DNA from 2 places in the Zoogloea oryzae genome. Region 2 is predicted to be linked to the other one. Evidence: predicted binding sites of a transcription regulator. Region 2 holds the regulator's gene; the other holds the start of a gene.
What was found. The regulator FNR, encoded in region 2, switches genes on or off when oxygen is low (the NO sensors DNR and NnrR bind a similar motif). The targets are predictions, from matches to a motif close to TTGANCTAGNTCAA.

Region 1: ubiU (ubiquinone anaerobic biosynthesis protein UbiU) is a predicted target of FNR. The motif match lies at 1,284-1,297, and genes of this name have one in related genera.

The regions. Positions count from the first base shown of each region.
Region 1 is NZ_BSPX01000026.1:23,858-34,841, forward strand. Features, by position in the region: gene QQK25_RS10140 (high affinity choline transporter 1) at 1-1,157, opposite strand, end outside; gene ubiU (ubiquinone anaerobic biosynthesis protein UbiU) at 1,358-2,371, shown strand; gene QQK25_RS10150 (U32 family peptidase) at 2,406-3,311, shown strand; gene ubiT (ubiquinone anaerobic biosynthesis accessory factor UbiT) at 3,327-3,797, shown strand; gene QQK25_RS10160 (beta-1,6-N-acetylglucosaminyltransferase) at 3,813-4,706, opposite strand; gene QQK25_RS10165 (VanZ family protein) at 4,824-5,909, shown strand; gene QQK25_RS10170 ((2Fe-2S) ferredoxin domain-containing protein) at 5,985-6,293, shown strand; gene QQK25_RS10175 (alpha/beta hydrolase) at 6,377-7,015, shown strand; gene QQK25_RS10180 (glutathione S-transferase) at 7,074-7,682, shown strand; gene QQK25_RS10185 (ATP-binding cassette domain-containing protein) at 7,682-8,620, shown strand; gene QQK25_RS10190 (ABC transporter permease) at 8,741-9,523, shown strand; gene cutA (divalent-cation tolerance protein CutA) at 9,532-9,870, shown strand; gene QQK25_RS10200 (protein-disulfide reductase DsbD) at 9,924-10,984, shown strand, end outside.
Region 2 is NZ_BSPX01000105.1:585-9,487, forward strand. Features, by position in the region: partial or broken gene QQK25_RS21020 (heavy metal translocating P-type ATPase) at 1-1,251, opposite strand, end outside; gene QQK25_RS21025 (sulfite exporter TauE/SafE family protein) at 1,273-1,989, opposite strand; gene hemN (oxygen-independent coproporphyrinogen III oxidase) at 2,077-3,471, opposite strand; gene fnr (fumarate/nitrate reduction transcriptional regulator Fnr) at 3,591-4,325, shown strand; gene QQK25_RS21040 (SirB2 family protein) at 4,326-4,712, opposite strand; gene QQK25_RS21045 (oxygen-binding di-iron domain-containing protein) at 4,788-5,528, opposite strand; gene QQK25_RS21050 (methyl-accepting chemotaxis protein) at 5,535-6,155, opposite strand; gene QQK25_RS21055 (transporter-like protein) at 6,301-8,409, opposite strand; gene QQK25_RS21060 (tRNA pseudouridine(65) synthase TruC) at 8,508-8,903, shown strand, end outside.

The DNA of each region.
Region 1 (10,984 bases), on a different contig from region 2:
ATCGTCGCCTTGGAGAACATGGCGTACAGGGTGACCAGCACGGTGAAGATCAGCGTGACGACGCGCATCCAGAACAGCAGCTTTTTGTCGGTGAGGTGCGGCAGCGCGGGCTTCAGAATGTTCTCGGTGAAGGTAACCGACGGCGCCAGCAGGGTGGCCGAGGCGCAGCTCTTGATGGCCGACAGCAGCGCGCCGAAGAACATCACCTGGGCGAACAGCGGCGCCTTGGAGAGCACCAGCTCGGGCAGGATCATCTGGGAATCGGAATCGATGAGGCGGGCGACCATCTCCGGGTCGATCAGCGTGGCGGAATAGGCCAGGAACATCGGCACGAAGGCGAACAGGAAATACAGGCTGCCGCCCAGCACCGAGCCCCACACGGCGATCTTTTCGGACTTGGCCGACTGCACCCGCTGGAAGACGTCCTGCTGGGGGATCGAGCCCAGCATCATGGTGATCGCCGCGGCGATGAAGGCGATCACTTCCTTCGCATCCGGCGGCGGCAGCATGTTGAACTTGCCGGATTCCATCGCGTGATTCACCACCACCCCCACGCCGCCAGCCATGCCGCTCACCTCACCGCCGATCCACAGCATGCCGATCACGATGATGATCATCTGCAGGAAATCGGTGACCGCCACCGCCCACATGCCGCCGAACAGGGTGTAGATGAGGATGGTGCCGGAGCCGATCCACATGCCCATCGTCTTGCTGATCTCGCCGCCCGACACCACGTTGAACACCAACCCCAGCGCCGAGATCTGCGCCCCCACCCAGCCCAGGTAGGAGATCACGATGGCGACGGTGGTGAGCACCTCGACACCCCGCCCGTAGCGCTTCTTGTAGAAGTCGCCGATGGTGAGCAGGTTCATGCGGTACAGCGGCGCCGCGAAGAACAGCCCGACCAGGATCAGGCACATCGACGAGCCGAAGGGGTCGGCCACCACGCCGTGCAGGCCTTCGTTGAGGAAGGTGGCCGGCACCCCCAGCACGGTCTCGGAACCGAACCAGGTGGCGAACACCGTGGCGGTGACCATGTAGAAGGGCAGATGGCGGCCGGCCACCGCGAAGTCCTTGGTGTTATGGACCCGCGTGGCGGCGGCGAGGCCGATGGCCACCGAGATCAGCCAGTAGGCGATGACGAACCAGAGAAGCATGCGCAAAAACGGAAAAAACGTTGGCGAATCCGCGGATTATAGGGGCCCGGGGGCGGAAAGAGGGAAACCCGGAACACCGGCCCGCGCCACGCACCAACTCGGGGCACAGCCGCCTGCGCGCCCCCGTTGACCCCCGTCAAGGTGCACCGGGCAACGGGCGCCTATAGTCCCGCCGCGTCATTCCTGCCGCCCCACTGCCCATGACTTCAGCGCGCCAAATCGAACTGGTCTGCCCCGCCGGCAGCCTGCCCGCCCTCAAGACCGCCGTGGACCACGGCGCCGACTGTGTTTACCTCGGCTTCAAGGACGCCACCAACGCCCGCAACTTCAGCGGCCTCAACTTCGACGACAAGGCCCTGGGCGAAGGCGTGCGCTACGCCCACGACCGCGGCCGCAAGGTGCTGCTGGCCCTCAACACCTACCCGCAGACCGACAACTGGCAACGCTGGACCGGCGCCGTGGATCGGGCCGCCGCCTTCGGCATGGACGCGGTGATCCTCGCCGACCCGGGCCTGATGGCCTACGCCCGGCGCGTGCATCCGGATCTGCGCCTGCATCTGTCGGTGCAGGGTTCGGCCACCAGCTACGACGCGATCAACTTTTACCACCGCCACTTCGGCATCTCCCGGGCGGTGCTGCCACGGGTGCTGTCGCTAGCCCAGGTGGAGCAGGTGATCGCCAACACGCCGGTCGAGATTGAAGTCTTCGGCTTCGGCGGGCTGTGCGTGATGGTGGAAGGGCGCTGCGCGCTCTCGGCCTACGCCACCGGCGAGTCGCCCAACTGCAACGGCGCCTGCTCGCCGGGCAAGCACGTGCGCTGGGAACAGACCCCCAAGGGCATGGAGACGCGCCTGGGCGGCATCCTCATCGACCGCTTCGCCGACGGCGAACGGGCCGGCTACCCCACCCTGTGCAAGGGCCGCTTCGACGTGAACGGCGAGACTTACTACGCCATCGAGGAGCCCACCAGCCTCAACACCCTCGAGCTGCTGCCCGAGCTGGCCCGCATCGGCGTGCGCGCCATCAAGATCGAAGGCCGCCAGCGCAGCCCGGCCTACGTGGCCCAGGTGACCGAAGTGTGGCGCGCCGCCATCGACCGCCTGCTGGCCGAGAAGCAGCCCTTCCGCGTCGAGCCCGCCTGGATGAACGCCCTCAACAAGAACTCCGAAGGCCAGAGCCACACCCTGGGCGCCTATTACCGCCCCTGGAAATGAGCCGCCCCCGAACCGCCCGAAAGCCCGATCACCGATGAAACTCGCCCTCGGCCCCCTGCTCTACTACTGGCCCCGCCAGTCCACCCTCGCCTTCTACGCCGACATGGCGGACGCGCCGGTGGATGTCGTCTATCTCGGCGAGACCGTGTGCTCCCGCCGCCATGAGCTGCGCCTGCCCGACTGGATCGAGATCGCCGAGATGCTCGCCGGCGCCGGCAAGGAGGTCGTGCTGTCGAGCCAGGTGCTGGTCGAATCCGAATCGGATCTCAAGACCCTGCGCCGGATCGTCGCCAACGGCACGTTCCGCGTCGAAGCCAACGACATGGGCGCGGTCGAGCTTCTCACCAGCGGCGACGCGCCGGTCACCAACTGGATCGCCGGCCCCACGCTCAACATCTTCAACCCGGTCACCCTCGGCATGTTCGCCGACCTGGGCGCGACCCGCTGGGTCGCCCCGCCGGAGATGTCGCGCAAGCAGATCGCCGAGCTGCGCCACGGCCTCGGGCGTGACATGGAAACCGAGATCTTCGCCCACGGCCGCCTGCCGCTGGCCTACTCGGCGCGCTGCTTCACCGCCCGCCACTTCAACCTGCAGAAGGACACCTGCGAGTTCCGCTGCCTGCAGTTTGCCGACGGCATCCCCCTCAAGACCCGCGAGGGCGAGCCCTTCCTCACCCTCAACGGCATCCAGACCCAGTCGGCGCACGTGCACACCCTGCTGGCCGACCTGCCCGCGGTGGTCGCCGACGGCATCGACATCCTGCGCATCAGCCCCCAGGGCGAGCACACCGGCAAGATCGTCGATCTCTTCCGCCGTGCCGTGGATGGCCTCATTCCGCCCATGGATGCCCTCACCGATGCCCTGCCGCTCCTGCCGGACGAACCGTGCAACGGCTTCTGGCACGGCCGCCCGGGCGTCGAACAGTTCGTCACCCTCTGAGCCCGGAGCTCGCCGATGAAAATCCCCGCCTTCACCCTGCCCGGTCCCTTCGCCCGCGTGGGCGCCCGCCTGCCGCAACTGCCGCCCACCCTGGCGCTGGTCACCGGCCTCAACCTGGCCCTCGACCGCCTGCTGCCCCGCGACACCCTGGAACCCCTCACCGGCAAGCGCCTGCTGCTCAAGGTGACCGACGCCGGCATGGCGCTGCGCTTCACCTTCGGGCCGCGGGGCTTCAGCCCGCTGTTCGACGGGCACGACCCGGATCTCACCATCTCGGCCAAGACCCGCGACTACCTGGCCCTGGCACTCCGCGAGGAAGACCCGGACACCCTGTTCTTCAGCCGCCGCCTGCTGATGGAAGGCGAGACCGACCTGGGCCTGCTGGTCAAGAACACCCTCGATGCCGTGGATTGGGACGGCGTGATGGCCAGGCTCGCTGCCCTCAAACTGCCCGGCGCCGCCCAGCTCTTCGCCCGCGGGCACTAGGCCCGCCGTCGGCCCTTAGCCGACGATCCCGTCCAGCCGGTCCAGCACCGCGCCATCCACCGCCACGTCGAACTTGCGGGCGAAGTGGGCGGTGGATCGGGCGATCGCCGGCAGATCGGCGCAGCCCAGGGTGCGCGGATGGGGCTCGCCCGCCACCCAGTCGATGTAGCGCAGCGGGTCGTTCGCCACCTTCAGCCCGGGGTCGTTGGCGAGGATGGTCTGGATGTAGGACTCGTCCGGGCAGATCACCCGGTAGCGCTCCTGGCGCCGGTAGTGCTCGGCCAGGCTGCGCTGCTCCCGGTGAAAGCGCAGCAGGTGCTCCGCCGCCTTGCCGTTGGCGCAGAACCACTGGCTGCCGAAATAACAGCGGAAATCCCCCGAAAACGGCGTGAAGTGGCGCGTCAGCAGCGGATGCTCGAGGGTGAAGAAGCGATCCGCCGGCGCACCGCCAAACAGCGCCGCCACATGGAAGCGGAAAGTCCGGTAGCGCCGGAAGTACATCTTGTCGGCGGGCTCCCGGCGGCGTTCGTAGCTGATCTCCCGGTGCTCCACAAAGGCATCGAAGGGGCTTGCGGCCAGATCGGCGAGAATCTTCTCCGCCGGCTTCACCGGATAATCCGCCGCGCTCAGCAGCACGAACCAGTCGGGCGGATTGGGCCGGGCATACAGCGCCTCGATGCCGCGCAGGGTCGCCTCGACGATCGAGAAGCGCCCCCAGCCGGTCACCTCGTGGGGCCGCACGAATGAAAAATTTGCGCCAAAGCTCCGGGCCGGCAGGTCAGATTTCGAAAAATCGTGGTGACAGACGATGGGCGGCGCGTCGAACATGCGGTCGAGCGTGCCGATCAGGCGGCGGACCTGCGGCGTGTTGGCGTGGGTCAGCAGGACGAAGCCGATTCGTTGGGGCATGGCGTGAAGCGTGATTGGCGGACAGCAGGCCGCTCAAGCATAACCCGAGCGCCCGCCCGGCGGCACGCGCGCCAACGACCCGCTAGAATTGCGACAACCCGCCCAATCTCCGGCCCCATGCCCACCCACCCACGCCGAAGCTCGCCCCTCGCCGCCTGGTTCGCCGCCGTCATCGGCGTGCTGATCGTCTACGCCTGCCTGCACCCCTTCACCGGCTGGCGCGACACCGGGCTGCCGGTGTTCGACTTCCTGTACCAGCCCTGGCCGCGCTACTACGGCCGGGTCGACCTCATCGTGAACGTGCTCGGCATCATGCCCTTCAGCTTCGCGCTGGTGGCGGCCATGCCGTCGCGGCTGCCCAAGGGATGGGCGGTGATGGTGGCGATCCTGGTCACGTTCGCCCTCAGCCTGTCGGTCGAAACCCTGCAGAACTTCCTGCCCAGCCGGGTCCCCTCCAACGTGGACGTGGGCTGCAACACCCTGGGCGGCATCCTCGGTGCGCTGGCCGGTGGGCGCTGGAGCGGCGCCCTGTTCGACCCCCGCAGCGGCCTCACGCGCTGGCGCCAGCGGCGCATCGTGCCCGGCCACGTGGGCGAGATCGGGCTGGTGCTGCTCGGCCTGTGGCTGCTCACCCTGCTCACCCCCGAGAGCCTGCTGTTCGCCACCGGCGACCTGCGCCGGCTGCTCGATCTGCCCACCCCGCTGCAGTTCAACCCGACCCGCTTCATGAAGGTCGAGGCCGCCATCGCCGCCAGCCAGCTGGTGGCCGTGGGGCTCACCGCGCGCTGCGTGATGCGCCAGTTCTCGCCGTGGCCGCTGGTGCTGCTGGTGGTGCTCGGGCTGGGCGCAAAGACCCTCGCCTCGTCGGCGTTTTTTGCGCCGGGCGATCCGCTCCACTGGGCCACCCCCGGCGGGCAGATCGGGCTGGCCGCCGGCACCATGGTCCTCGCCGCCTGCCTGCTGCTGCCCGCCCGCAGCCACACCATGCTGGCCGGCATGGCCCTGCTGGTGGGCACCGCGCTGGTCAACCTGGCCCCGGAAAACCCCTTCCTGCCCAGCGACGTGACCCTGATCCAGCGGGGCAACTTCCTCAACTTCCACGGGCTCACCCAGCTCACCGCCAGCCTGTGGCCCTTCGTCACCTTTGCCTACCTGGGCCTGCTGGGCGCAAGCACGCCCCGCGACCCTTATCACGGGCGCTGAAATCCGCCGCCGGCGGAACGATTGACAGATAATCGCGTCACTTTCCAGAACACCCCCGATTTGCGGAGACGCCCGATGAGTTACTTCCAGCACCACGTTTTCTTCTGCTGCAACCAGCGCGCCGAGGGCGAAACCTGTTGCGCCAACCACGGCGCGGTCGAGCTGCAGACCTACGCCAAGGAGCGCATCAGCGCCCTGGGCCTCAACGGCAAGGGCCAGATCCGCGTGAACAAGGCCGGCTGCCTGGGCCGCTGCGACGACGGCCCGCTGCTCGTGGTCTACCCGGAAGAAACCTGGTACACCTTCGTCGATAAATCCGACATCGACGAGATCATCGCCGAGCACCTGCAGAACGGCCGCGTCGTCGAACGCTTGAAGATCTGAGATGAAACAGCCCCCTTACTCGCAGTGCTCGTTTCCCCCCAAGGGGGAAGTCAGTTCCTTCGGAACGGCCGGGCGGAACTGACATGGCCGCCACCGAAACCGCCCTCATCAACGGCCCCGACGGCCCGATCGAGCTGATCATCGACACACCGGCCCAGGTGCGCGGCATTGCGCTGGTCTGCCACCCACACCCGCTGTTCCACGGCAGCAACACCAACAAGGTGGCGCACACCCTGGCGCGGGTCTTCCGCGACCTGGGTTACGCGGCCCTGCGCCCCAACTTCCGCGGCGTGGGCAAGAGCGTGGGCGCCCATGACCACGGCGGCGCCGAGACCGAGGACATGCTGGCCGTCATCAGCTGGGCCCAGAGCCGCTGGGGCGGCCTGCCCCTGGCGCTCGGCGGCTTCTCCTTCGGCGCCTACGTGCAGACCCGCGTCGCCGCCCGGCTGGCCGAAGGCGTCACCCCGGCTGGCCGCATCGTGCTGGTGGGCACCGCCGCCGGCACCGTCACCGGCGCGCGCAGCTACACCACCGAGCCCGTCCCCGACGACACCCTGGTGATCCACGGCGAGGCCGACGAGACCGTGGCCCTGGCCAACGTGATGGAATGGGCCGCCCCCCAGGAGCTGCCGGTGGTGGTCGTGCCTGGCGCCGACCACTTCTTCCACGGCAAGCTGCACATCATCCGCAAGATCATCGAACGCGCCTGGAAACCCCTGTGATCCACCGCGCCCGCCAACCCCGGCCTGCCCCGCAGGCCGCTACGCCGAGGTCCATCCGATGAAGCTCGTCGCATCGCTCACCAGCCCCTACGCGCGCAAGATCCGCGTCGCCCTCGCCGAGAAGGGCCTGCCCTTCACCCTCGAGGTGGACATCCCCTGGCTGCCCGAAACCGCAGTGCCGTCCTACAACCCGCTGGGCAAGGTGCCGGCGCTGGTCGCCGACGACGGCGAGGTGTGGTACGACTCGCCGGTGATCGCGCTGTATCTCGAAACCCTCGGCGGCGCCCCGCTGCTGCCGGCCGAGCGCCTGGCCAGCCTGCCGGTGCGACAGACCGAGGCGCTGGCCGACGGCATCACCGACGCCGCCGTGGCGGCCTTCCTCGAAGGCAACCGCCCGCCCGAGAAGCAGGATCAGGCCGGCATCGAGCGCCAGCTCACCAAGATCCACCGCGGCCTCGCCGCACTCGAAGAACGCCTGGTGCAGCGCAAGGGCTTCGGCGGCGCGTCCATCAACATCGCCGACATCGCCGTGGGCTGCATGCTGGGCTATCTGGATTTCCGCTTCGGGCACCTGCACTGGCGCAGCACCCACCCCAATCTCGCCGCCTGGGCCGCCGATCTGCTGGCCCGGCCGTCCTTCACCGACACCGCCCCGCCGCCCGCCTGATGCCGCTCCAGATCGACGGCCTCGTCAAGCGCTTCGGCTCCGGCGCCGACGCCCGAGAGGTGGTGCGCGGGATCGACCTGCACCTCGTCCCCGGCGAATGCTTCGCCCTGCTCGGCCCCAACGGCGCCGGCAAGACGACCACCCTGCGCTGCGCCCTGGGCCTCACCGGCGCCAGCGGCGGCAGCATCCACCTGTGCGGCCTGCCGGTGCCGGAGCAAGCCCGCGAGGCCCGCGCGCGGGTCGGCGTGGTGCCCCAGATCGACAGCCTCGACCCGGATTTCACCTGCGCCGAGAACCTGCTGATCTTCGCCGGCTACTTCGGCATCCCCGAGCGCGACATCCGCCCGCGCGTCCCCGAGCTCCTCGCCTTCGCCGGCCTCGAGGGCAAGGAGAACGCGCGCATCCAGTCGCTCTCCGGCGGCATGAAGCGCCGCCTCACCCTGGCCCGGGCGCTGGTGAACAAGCCGGATCTGCTGATCCTCGACGAGCCCACCACCGGCCTCGACCCCCAGGCCCGCCACCTGATCTGGGAGCGCCTGCGCCGGCTCACCGCCGAAGGCACCACGATCCTCCTCACCACCCACTTCATGGACGAGGCCGAGCGCCTCGCCAACCGGCTGGCCATCCTCGACGGCGGGCGCATCCTCACCCAGGGCAGCCCGCGGGAAGTCATCGCCGAGCACATCGAACCCCAGGTGGTGGAAGTCTTCGGCGAATGGAACGGCGGTGGCACCGGCGCCGCTGCCTGGGCCGCCGAGCACGCCACTGCGCTCAGCAAGCGCTGCGAGATCAGCGGCGAGACCGCCTTCTGCTACACCGACGACGCCGCGCCGCTGCTCGCCCACCTGGCCCACCAGCCGGGCCTGCGCACCCTGCACCGGCCGGCCAACCTGGAAGACGTCTTCCTCAAGCTCACCGGACGCGAACTGCGCGATTAATGAACGACCCCCACGCTCACTTCGTTCGCTGCCCCCCGGGGGGGCCGCAGCCTCCCTTGGGGCGGCCCGGCGGGAGGCTGGCGCCCCCCCACGCTCGCTCCGCTCGCTGAAGGCTCTGCCATGCCGAACCACTTCGCCCCGCCGCGCCTGTCCGGCCGCCTCATCGCCGTGTGGCGCCGCAACTTCCTGGTCTGGAAGAAGCTCGCCCTGCCGTCCATCGTCGGCAACCTGGCCGACCCGGTGATCTACATGCTGGGCCTCGGCTACGGGCTCGGGATGCTGGTGCCGGAGGTCGAAGGCGTGTCCTACATCGCCTTCCTGGCCGGCGGCACCCTGTGCTATTCCACGATGAACGCCGCCACCTTCGAGGCGCTGTACTCCGGCTTCTCGCGGATGCACGTCCAGAAGACCTGGGAAGCCATCATGAACGCCCCGGTGGCACTGGACGACATCGTCGCCGCCGAGCTGGTGTGGGCCGCCAGCAAGGCCACCCTCGCCGGCACCGCCATCCTCGGGGTGATCGCCGCCTTCGGCTTTGCCGCCTCGCCGCTGGCCCTGGCGGCGATCCCGGTGGTCTTCCTCACCGGGCTGTGCTTCGCCGCCCTCGGCCTCATCATGACCGCCCTGGCGCCGAGCTACGATTTCTTCATGTACTACTTCACCCTGTTCATCACGCCGATGACCATGCTCTCCGGGGTGTTCTTCCCCCAGAGCCAGCTGCCCGACGCGGTGCTCGGGGTGGCCAACCAGCTGCCCCTGGCCCACGCGGTGGCGCTGGTGCGCCCGCTGCTGCTCGGCCAGATGCCCCAGCAGATCGGCTTTCACCTGGCCGTGCTGGCCCTCATCACGGTGCTGGCCTTCTGGCTGGCCCTGGCGCTCACCCGGCGCCGCCTGCTCAACTGACGACGACCATGACCGCACCTGCCGAAACCCTCCTCGTCCTCACCAACCTGCCCGACGCCGACAGCGCCAAGCAGGTCGCCCGCCAGTTGGTCGAGCAACGCCTCGCTGCCTGCGTGAACATCCTGCCGGCGTGCACGTCCGTCTACCGCTGGAACGACGCCGTCGAATCCGCCACCGAGGTGCCGGTGCTCATCAAGACCACCCTCGCCCGCTACCCGGCTCTCCAGGCTGCCCTCACCGAGCTCCACCCCTACGAACTTCCCGAGATCATCGCGGTCCCTCTGCACGAAGGCCTGCCCGCCTATCTGGCGTGGGTCGGCGCCGAAACCACCGAGCAGCATCCCTGATTTCTTGATCCATCCCCTGGCAGGGCCGCCGTCCTGCCGCCACACTGCCGGCCATGATCCGTCTTATCCGCCACCTCCTCGCCTTCGCCGCCTTCCTGCTCGCCGCTTTCGGCGTGCACGCCGTCGGCGAGCCGCTGCCCGTCGAACAGGCCTTCCGCGCCACCGCCCGCGCCGTTGACGACCACACCGTCGAGATCCGCTTCCAGATCGCCGACGGCTACTACCTCTACCGCCACCGCTTCAAGTTCGACGCCGAGGGCGTCAGCTTCGGCGAACCCGCGCTCCCCGCCGGCAAGCCCAAGAAGGACGACGCCTTCGGCGAAGTCGAGATCTACCGCAAGGAACTCGTCTTCTCCCTGCCCGTCACCACCGGCAAGCCGCCCTTCCCGCTGACCCTCGTCAGCCAGGGCTGCGCCGACATCGGCATCTGCTATCCGCCGCAAACCCACACCCTCGACGTGGCCCTTTCCAGCGGTGGCCCCGGCGAAAGCCTGCTCGCCCGGGCGCTGGGCAAGGGCGCCTCACCGGCCACCACCACCGCCGCCACACCCGCCCCGGAGGCCGCCACCGACGACCACGACGAATCCGGCCGCATCGCCCGCCTGCTGGCCGGCGGCGGCACCCTCGCCACCCTCGCCAGCTTCTTCGGCTTTGGCCTGCTGCTGGCCTTCACGCCCTGCGTGTTCCCGATGATCCCGATCCTCTCAGGCATCATCGTCGGCCACGGCCACGGCATATCCAAGGGCCGCGCCTTCAGCCTGTCGGCGCTGTACGTGCTGGGCATGGCCGTCACCTACGCCGCGGCCGGCGTGGCGGCGGGCCTCTCCGGCACGCTGCTGTCGGCGGCGCTGCAGAACCCGTGGATGCTCGGCGGCTTCGCGCTGGTCTTCGTGGTGCTGTCGTTCTCGATGTTCGGCTTCTACGAGCTGCAGATGCCCACCGCGCTGCAAAGCCGCCTCTCCGACACCGCCAGCCACCAGAAGGGCGGCTCGCCCGGCGGCGTGATCGCCATGGGCGCGCTGTCCGCGCTGATCGTCGGCCCCTGCGTGGCCGCGCCGCTCGCCGGCGCCCTGCTCTACATCGCCAAGACCGGCGACGCAGCCCTCGGCGGCGT
Region 2 (8,903 bases):
GGGCACGAAGATCGCCGCGATGCGGTCGGCCAGCCGCTGCACCGCCGGCTTGCCGCCCTGAGCCTGCTCCACCAGCCGCACGATACCCGCCAGCAGCGTCTCGGCGCCCACGCCCACCGCCCGGCAGCGCAGCACGCCGGCGCCATTCACGGTGGCCGCAAAGACCTTGTCGCCCGGCGCCTTGGCCACCGGCACGCTCTCGCCGGTGAGCATCGCCTCGTCGGCCGACGATTCGCCCGACAGCACCTCGCCATCCACCGGCACCGAATCCCCCGGCCGCAGCACAAAGACCATCCCGGCGACCACCTGCTCCACCGGCAACTCGACGATCTGCCCGTCGCGCTCGATGCGCGCCGTGGGCGGCTGCAGGCGCAACAGCGCCTCGACCGCCGCCGAAGTGCGCGCCCGGGCCCGGGCTTCCAGCAGCTTGCCCAGCAACACCAGGGTGATGATGCTGGCCGAGGCCTCGAAATAGACGTGCAGATCGTGTCGATCCAGCAGCACCACCGCGAGGCTGAAGAAGTAGGCCACACTGGTGCCCAGCGCCACCAGCACGTCCATGTTGGCGCCGCCGCCCAGCAGCGACGACCACGCACCCTTGTAGAAACGCCGCCCGATCCAGAACTGCACCGGCGTCGCCAGCAGCAGCTGCGCCCAGCGTGGCAGCCACTCGTCGTGATGCATCGAGCCGCTTGCGCCGGCGCCGAGCATCCCGATCATTTGAGCCAGGAAAGGCAGCGACAGCAGCGCCGAAATCCAGAACAACCGCAGCTCGGCGCGGAACTCCGCTTCCTTGCGGGCCCGCTCCGCCTCCCGGTCACGGCCAGCGATCGGCGTGGCGGTGAAGCCGGCTTTGGCGATGGCGCCGACGATGACGGCCGGATCGGTGAGCCCCGGGGTGAAGCGCACCCGGGCCGTCTCGGCGGCGAAATTGACGTTGCCATCCACGCCCGGCAATCGATTGACCACCTTCTCGATACGTGCCGCGCAGGCCGCGCAGCTCATGCCGCCGATGCCAAGCTCCAGCACCTGGGGCGCCACGTCGAAGCCGGCCTTGCGGATCGCGCCGAGGATGTCGGCGGCCGGCGCGCCGCCGGGCGTGGCGGTGATGCGGGCCTTCTCGGTGGCGAAATTCACCTTCGCGTCGACGCCTGGCAGGCGGTTGAGCACCTTTTCGAGGCGCACCGCGCAGGCGGCGCAGCTCATGCCGGACACCGGCAGGTCGTAACGCACGTCAGCCGGCTCGCTCATCCCGCGTACTCCAGTGTTGGGTCAGAAATGGCACACCACGCCATTCCACAGCTTGCTGCCCAGCGACGGCGTCGTCACCAGACCATAGACGCCGAAGGCGAGCACCACCAGTCCAGACCCCGTACGCACCGCCTGGTTCCGCACCACGTCGCGCAGGCGCTTGAGCACCAGGCCCGCCAGCATCAGGTTGGGCAGCGTGCCGAGGCCAAAGGCCAGCATCAGCGCCGCGCCGCGCTCGGCCGAGCCGGTGACGAGGGCCGTCGCCAGCACGCTGTACACCAGCCCGCAGGGCAGAAAGCCCCACAGCGCCCCCAGCGGAAACGCCTGGGCCACCGAGCGTGCCGGCAGGAAGCGCCGGGTGAGCGGCTGGATGCGGTTCCACAGCCGCTGGCCGAGCTTCTCGACCCCCGCCAGCGCGCGGGTGAAGCCGGTGAGGTAAAGCCCCAGCGCCACCAGCATCAGGTTGGCCGCCACGTACAGGGCGAGCTGGATCGGCAGGATGTCGTTGAACAGCATGCCCACCGTGCCGATGGCGCCCATCGCCGCGCCGGCCAGGGTGTAGCTGCCGATCCGGCCGAGGTTGTAGGCCAGGTGCAGCGGCCACTCGCGACGCTTCTGGCCGGGCATCTGGATCGTCTGCACGGTGAGCGCGCTGACGATGCCACCGCACATGGCCACGCAGTGGGTGCCGCCCAGCAGGCCGATCAGGAAGACTGCGAAGTAACCGGTTTCCGGCATGGTTTCAACCCTGCAAATGAAAAGCGCCCCGCGAGGTCACGGGGCGCATAGTTTAGTCCTGACGATCCGGAGCAACCAGACGGCGAATCAGATCACCTTGGAGTAGCGGGTCCGCTCCCGGTCGGAGCGCAGGTAACGGTCGAACACCATCGCGATGGCCCGCACCAGCATCCGGCCAGCGGGCAGCACGCTGATCCACTGGTCGTCGATCTTCAGGAGGCCGCCCTTCTCCATCTCGCGCAGGTCGGCGAGCTCGGCAGCGAAGTACTTCTTGAAGTCGATCAAGTGGGCGATCTCGATGGATTCGATGGACAGCTCGAAGTGGCACATGAGCGCCTGGATGATCGCCCGGCGCAGCAGGTCGTCCGGGGTTAACTCGATGCCGCGCAGCACCGGCAGGCGGCCGGTGTCGAGGATGTCGTAGTACTCGTCCAGCGTCTTCACGTTCTGGGCGTACGTCGGCCCGACCTTGCCGATGGCGGAGACGCCGAAGGCCAGCAGGTCGCACTCGGCGTAGGTCGAGTAGCCCTGGAAGTTGCGGTGCAGGCGGCCCTGGCGCTGGGCGGTGGTGAGCTCGTCGGTCGGCTTGGCGAAGTGGTCCATGCCGATGTAGACGTAGCCGGCCTCGGTGAGGCGGCGGATGGCCAGCTGCAGGATCTGCAGCTTGGTCTCGCCCGACGGCAGCTGCGCGTCGACGATGCGGCGCTGGGGCTTGAAGAGGCTCGGCAGGTGCGCGTAGTTGTAGATCGACAGGCGATCCGGCGACAGGGCCAGGATCTGCTCAAGGGTGCGGTTGAAGCTGATAACGTTCTGCTTGGGCAGGCCGTAGATCAGGTCGACACTCACCGACTTGAAGCCGTGGGCGCGGGCCGCGTCGATCACCAGCTTGGTTTCTTCCTCGCTCTGGACGCGATTGACGGCCTTTTGCACATCCGGGTTGAAATCCTGGATGCCGACGCTCATGCGGTTGAAGCCCAGCTCGGCCAGCAGCGCGACGGTGGCTTCATCGACCTTGCGGGGGTCGACCTCGATGGAGTACTCGCCGTCGGGCACCAGCGTGAAGTGCTTCTTCACGATGCCCATCAGCTGGCGCAGCTCGTCGTGGGACAGGAAGGTGGGCGTGCCGCCGCCCAGGTGAAGCTGCAGCACCTCCCGCGGGCCCTGCAGGCAGGCGACCTGAAGATCAACCTCCTTCTCGAGGTACTCCAGATACTTGGCCGAGCGCCCGTGATCCTTGGTGATGATTTTGTTGCAGGCGCAGTAGTAGCAGATCGTATTGCAGAACGGGATGTGGAAGTATAATGAGAGCGGTTTGCCAATCCCGCCGATCGACCTCTTGCCGAGCCAGTCGCACAGCGCGTCGGAGTTGAAGGCCTCGACGAAGCGGTCTGCGGTCGGATACGAAGTGTAACGCGGGCCATTCACATCAAACTTGCGAATGAGCTCGGGGTCGAAGATCAGATCTTTTTGAGTCGCGTTCATGGGCGTGCTTCTATTAATTCCGCGAAACGATCGCAGAATCATCCTGTAATCGTATTGATGTGGATCAAAGGGCTCCAAAGGTTGGTAAATCCTCTCAAGTCCAGGTGGTAAGCGTACAGATGAATTCTGCGATTCCAGCAACAATTATCGAGATCAAGACAGCTTGTTCCCAGTGTAATCTGCGCGAGCTGTGCCTGCCGTTCGGGCTCGACCCGCGGGAAATAAACCAGCTCGACGAGCTCGTCGGCAGCCGTCGCAAGATCAAGCGTCAGCAGCATCTCTACCGCTCCGGGGAGTCCTTCGAGGCGATCTACGCGATCCGCGCCGGCTCGTTCAAGACCGATGTCATTCTGGAGGACGGCCGCGATCAGGTCACCGGTTTCCAGATGACCGGCGAAGTCCTGGGGCTGGACGGCATCAGCACCGAACACCACTCGTGCAACGCCATCGCCCTCGAAGACAGCGAAGTGTGCGTGATCCCCTTCAGCCGCCTCGAAGAGCTGTCGCGTCAGGTCGAGAGCCTGCAGCACCAGTTCCACAAGATCATGAGCCGCGAGATCGTGCGCGACCACGGCGTGATGATGCTGCTCGGCTCCATGCGCGCCGAGGAACGCCTCGCCGCCTTCCTGCTCAACCTGTCCCAGCGCTTCACCGCGCGGGGTTTCTCGCCGTCCGAGTTCCATCTGCGCATGACCCGCGACGAGATCGGCTCCTACCTGGGCCTGAAGCTCGAAACCGTCTCCCGCGCCTTCTCGCGCTTCCAGGAAGAAGGCCTGGTGGCGGTCCAGCAGAAGCACATCCGCATCCTTGACACCCCGGGGCTCAAGCGGCTGCTGAACCACCACGCCATCTGATCAGACGAGCGCGAGCCAGCCCGCCGGGTTCTTGGTGAGCGCCACTGACACAATGTACGAAAACACGGCCGCCGCCGCGGCGAGCGCCACCACGCGCACGCCGAGCGGCCGCGTCGGTCGCAGGGCCACGACACCTAGGCCGATGTAGGCCAGCAGGCCCAGCACCTTGGCGGTCAGCCAGCCATCCACGAAGGGGTATTGCCCGGCCATCCACGCCAGAGCGATGGCGCTGGCGAGCAGACACGAGTCGATCACGTGAGGCAGGCGCCGGGTCAGCCGGGCCTTGAGCAGCGGCGATCCGGTGATCGACCACCAGCCGCGCAAAAGAAAACCCGCGCCGCTCAGCACGACGCAGGTGATGTGGAGATGCTTGATGAGCAGGTACATGTCGCCTCGGATGGGGTTACGCCTTGACGACATTTTCGGGCATCCGCCCTGCCCCGTCCTTGCGGGGCCTCAACTTCAGCCGCGCAGCACGCCCACTTCCAGCGCCGCGAACCAGTTGATGAAGCGCTGCACGTCGGCGCCCTGGTAGATCGAGCCGTGCTGGGGCACCAGCATGTCGATCTCCAGCCGCGAGACGCGCTCGCACCAGTCACGCTTGGCCCGGTCGGAGCCCATCCAGCGCTTGTGGAAGGCTTCCGCGTGGCGGATGTGGCGGGAGAAATCCTCCACGTACAGCCCGCCCTGGTCGGGCGGCAGCAGCGCCGCGCCGATGTCGCCGGAGAACAGGATCTTGGCCTTCGGGTCATACAGGTTGAAGTTGCCCGACGAGTGCAGATAATGGGCCGGCACGGCCTGCAGTTCGAGGCTGCCGAGCTTGATGGTCATGCCCGGATCGGGAATCGGCACGAAGGTGGTGTCCTCGCCGCCGAAGTGGGGCAGGAAGGACTGCCACAGCCAGCTGGTGTAGCACTTGAGATCCGGCTTGAACTCCAGCCACAGGGCCAGGGACGAGATGATGTCCGGGTCCTGGTGGGAGGCGAACAGGCCGGCCAGCTTGGTGGGGTCGCACTCTGCCGACAGGGCCGAGAAGACCGCCGGAAAGATCTCGATGCCGCCCGGGTCGCACAGCAGCGCCTCCTCGCCATCGACGATCACGTATTCGTTGGTGTCGATGATGTAGCCCGGCTTGGTCGCATCGCGCGCGATCGCCAGCCAGCGGTGGTCGTCTTCCTGGAAGATACAGTGAGCCTGCTTCATGGGTTCCTAGTCCTTTACGAGCCGTTCCTTGCCGAGCACTTCGAGGGATCGCTTGATCTGCGCGATCACCTCCGCGAAATCCGTCGAGACCTGCATCAGCGCCGGGCTGAACCCGCCGCCGTAAGCCGCCTCGATCTTGGCCGAGCGGGCCAGCACGCCGCCCAGTTCGACCAGTTGCTGGGTCTCCTCGACCGCCGCGCGCAGGCGCAGGTCGAGGGCGCGCAGCTTGACCTGCTGGGCCGACAGGCGCGCCATCCCGCGCTTGCGGGCCTCGCGCACGCCGGGCACCTCGCCGGCGAGGCGGATCGCCTCGGCGAGGATCCGCGAGTTGCGCTGCTGCTGGACGACGCCGGTGACGCTGCCCACCGAGCCGGAGGTCATGTCGCGCAGCGAGGCCATGTGTCGGGTGAGATCCTGGGCGAAGCGGCGCAGTTCGTTGGAGAGCACGCCGAAGCCCAGCGCGGCGTTGCCCGCGCGCTTGGCCAGGAAGATGGCGTTGAGGGCCATCAGGTTGATCCGGAAGGCCGTCGCGACGATGGCCTTGATTTCTTCGTTGACCCGCACGATGCCGGCAAGCTCGCCGGAGCGGTGGTTGGTCAGTTTGAGGTTTCGTTCGGGCGCATTCATTCGGGGCTCTCGGTGACGGACCGCATGGGTGGGACGCATCGATCGGAGCGGTCGCCGCCCTCGATCCCATCGGGATGAGCCGGCCGGCTGCCGCGGGGAGATTAACGGCGTGATGCCGTCAAGCTTGAGCCTCCCCGCAGCACCCTCAGGAAGCCGCCGGGCGCTTCGGCGGGAGCAGGAAATCCCGCGGCCGGGTGCGCAGGCGATGCCACAGACGGCGGCGCAGCTCGCGCAGGTCGGACTTGGGCAGATCGTAGGCGCGCACGGCGGTCATCAGCGACAGGGCGAAGCTCACCCCGAGGTTGAGCACGAACATCACCCCGACGCCGGCCACCGCCAGCGTGAGCAGCCCGGTGCCGACCCACTTCATCTCGAGGGACGACGTGGCAAGGCTGAGGATGCCGGAGTTGAGCGTCACGTGACGCACATCCAGCGGCAGCCCGAAGAACTTGCCGAGCACCGGCGTCATCCCCAGCATCAGCCCGAGGGAGATGTTGGTCGCCCAGCCCGACATGTTGCGCGACACGATGCCGGCGAGCCGCATCATGCGCAGCCGCCCGAAGCGGTTGCCCAGCCGGTGCTCGGCGATCGCCTGGGGCAGCCGGTGATACACCGCCCAGTTATCCACCCAGCCACCCACCAGCGCCGCGAGGTACAGGATCACCCCGGTGAGCGCCGCGTAGAACACTGTCCCGCTATCGACCGGGCTGAGGGAATGGAAGACATAACGGGCCTCGTCGGTGGTGAGGAAGGCGTGCCCGGTGGCAAGGCGCCACGCCGCATCGAAGGCGTAGGCGCCGCAGGCCACCACCACCACGTTGGCGATGGTCGCCGCCAGCTGCGAGTGACAGATGCACGCCGCGTAATCGACGATCACGTCGAGGCGCTCGTTGCCCTTGCGGTCACGGATGATGGCCGCGAAGGCGGCGGCGGTCATCGCCGGCTGCTTGGTGGCGAGGATCAGCCCGAGCGCCTGGAGGAGCAGGAAGCTCACCGCGTAGTTGATGCCGGAGCCAAGCCCTTCCAGGAACAGCGCCAGCCCGGCGCCGGCGACGGTCATCTTCATCGCCGCGGTGCCCACCGTCAGCAGCCCGCCGCCGGCAGCGGCTGTCCAGATATGGCGGTAGTCCTCGTTGTTTTCAGCGATGTAATGCTCGCCGGTCTTGCCCGCGCGGTCGACGATGCGCCGCTGCAGGCGCTGCAAGTTGGCCCGCACCAGATGGCGCAGGCTGGCGCTCTCGTGGGCCGCGTAGGCCAGTTGCTGGAGCAGCAAGAGGACAGGCCCCGGCGAGCCGGGGTCGGCGGCCATCACCCCGACGATGGTCTCCATCCGCGTGAGGCAGCGGTCGAGCACGTCCAGCCCATACACGATATCCACGCTGATGCCCTCGGATTCGAGGCGCGTGGAGATCAGGTGCATCTCGTCCCGGCAGGCGGCCAGATCGAGCTGCCAGGCCTCGACGAGCTGCATCGACACGCGGCCCTGCTCCCAGGCGCAAAGCAGATTCTCGCCGCTGTCGGCGAGCCGCCGGAAGGGCGAGCGGGCCACCGGCCGATGCTCGCCCCGGGCCCGCAGCTTGAGGGACAGGCCCTGCCCCTGGACCCGGGCCAGGAGCAGCCGGAAACCATCGGCCATCGCGCCCTTCAGCGCCGTGCTCATCCCCGGATCATCAGCCGGGAACAGCAGATCCACGGCCCGCTGAAAGGTGGACGGCTGCAGGCCACGGATGAGGGTCAGATCCTTGTTGCGCCGGAAGCTGCGGCTCATCAGGTGCGAAAGATCGTGGTCGTCCCGGGGCGACGGGATGAGCTTGGCGGTCAGCCGGTCGCCGAACTCCGACAGAAAGCCCCGGTCGCTGGGAATCCCCACCTCGCCGAACAGGTTGGCCCCGTCGGTCTCGTCGAGGATGCAGCGGATCGCCCGGCGCACCGCGGCGGCCAGGTCGGGATGGGCGGCGAGCACGTCCATCAGCACCGCGAAACGCTGGGTGGCAGAGCCGTGCACGTCGGCCGAATCGATGTACACATCGCTCCACAGGGCACCGCCGGCCAACCAGGCGGTCAGCGCCCGCCAGGCGTCGAGCCGGTCGGGCAGGTCGGCGGCGGCCACCAGCGCAGCGAGGCGCGCGGCGAGCCTGGGAAGGTCGCGCTGCCCCTGTCGCTGCTCGGGCAGCACGGAGTGGATGGAGGTGAGCAGGGCGTCGCGGGTGAAGGCCTCGGCTAGCGCCGCGTCGAGGGTAAACGTATTTGACATAGGCAAAGTATGCCCCGAGAAGATGGATTTAGGTTCGTCCTCCTGCAGGGCGGGAAGGTTCCACCCCGCGACCCTGGCCACCGGTTTACCATCCCAACATGCTTCCGATCCTGTTCCAGGACGACCACGTGGTCGTCATCCACAAGCCGGCCGGGCTGCTCGTCCATCGCAGCGAGCTCGACCGCCACGAAACCCGCTTCGCCGTGCAATTGCTGCGCGACCAGCTCGGCCGCCACGTGCATCCGGCCCACCGTCTCGACCGGGGCACCTCGGGCGTGCTGGTGTTCGCCCTCGACCGGGACACCGCCCGCCAGCTCGGCGGCCAGTTCGAACGCCAGGAAGTCGCCAAGACCTACCTCGCGGTGGTGCGTGGCCATCCGCCCGAAGCCGGGCGCATCGACCACGCCCTCACCCGCCGCCGGGACGACGCCGAGTGGGTGGGCGACGAGACCTCCGACGCCGCCCAGCCCGCCGTCACCGATTTCCGCACCCTC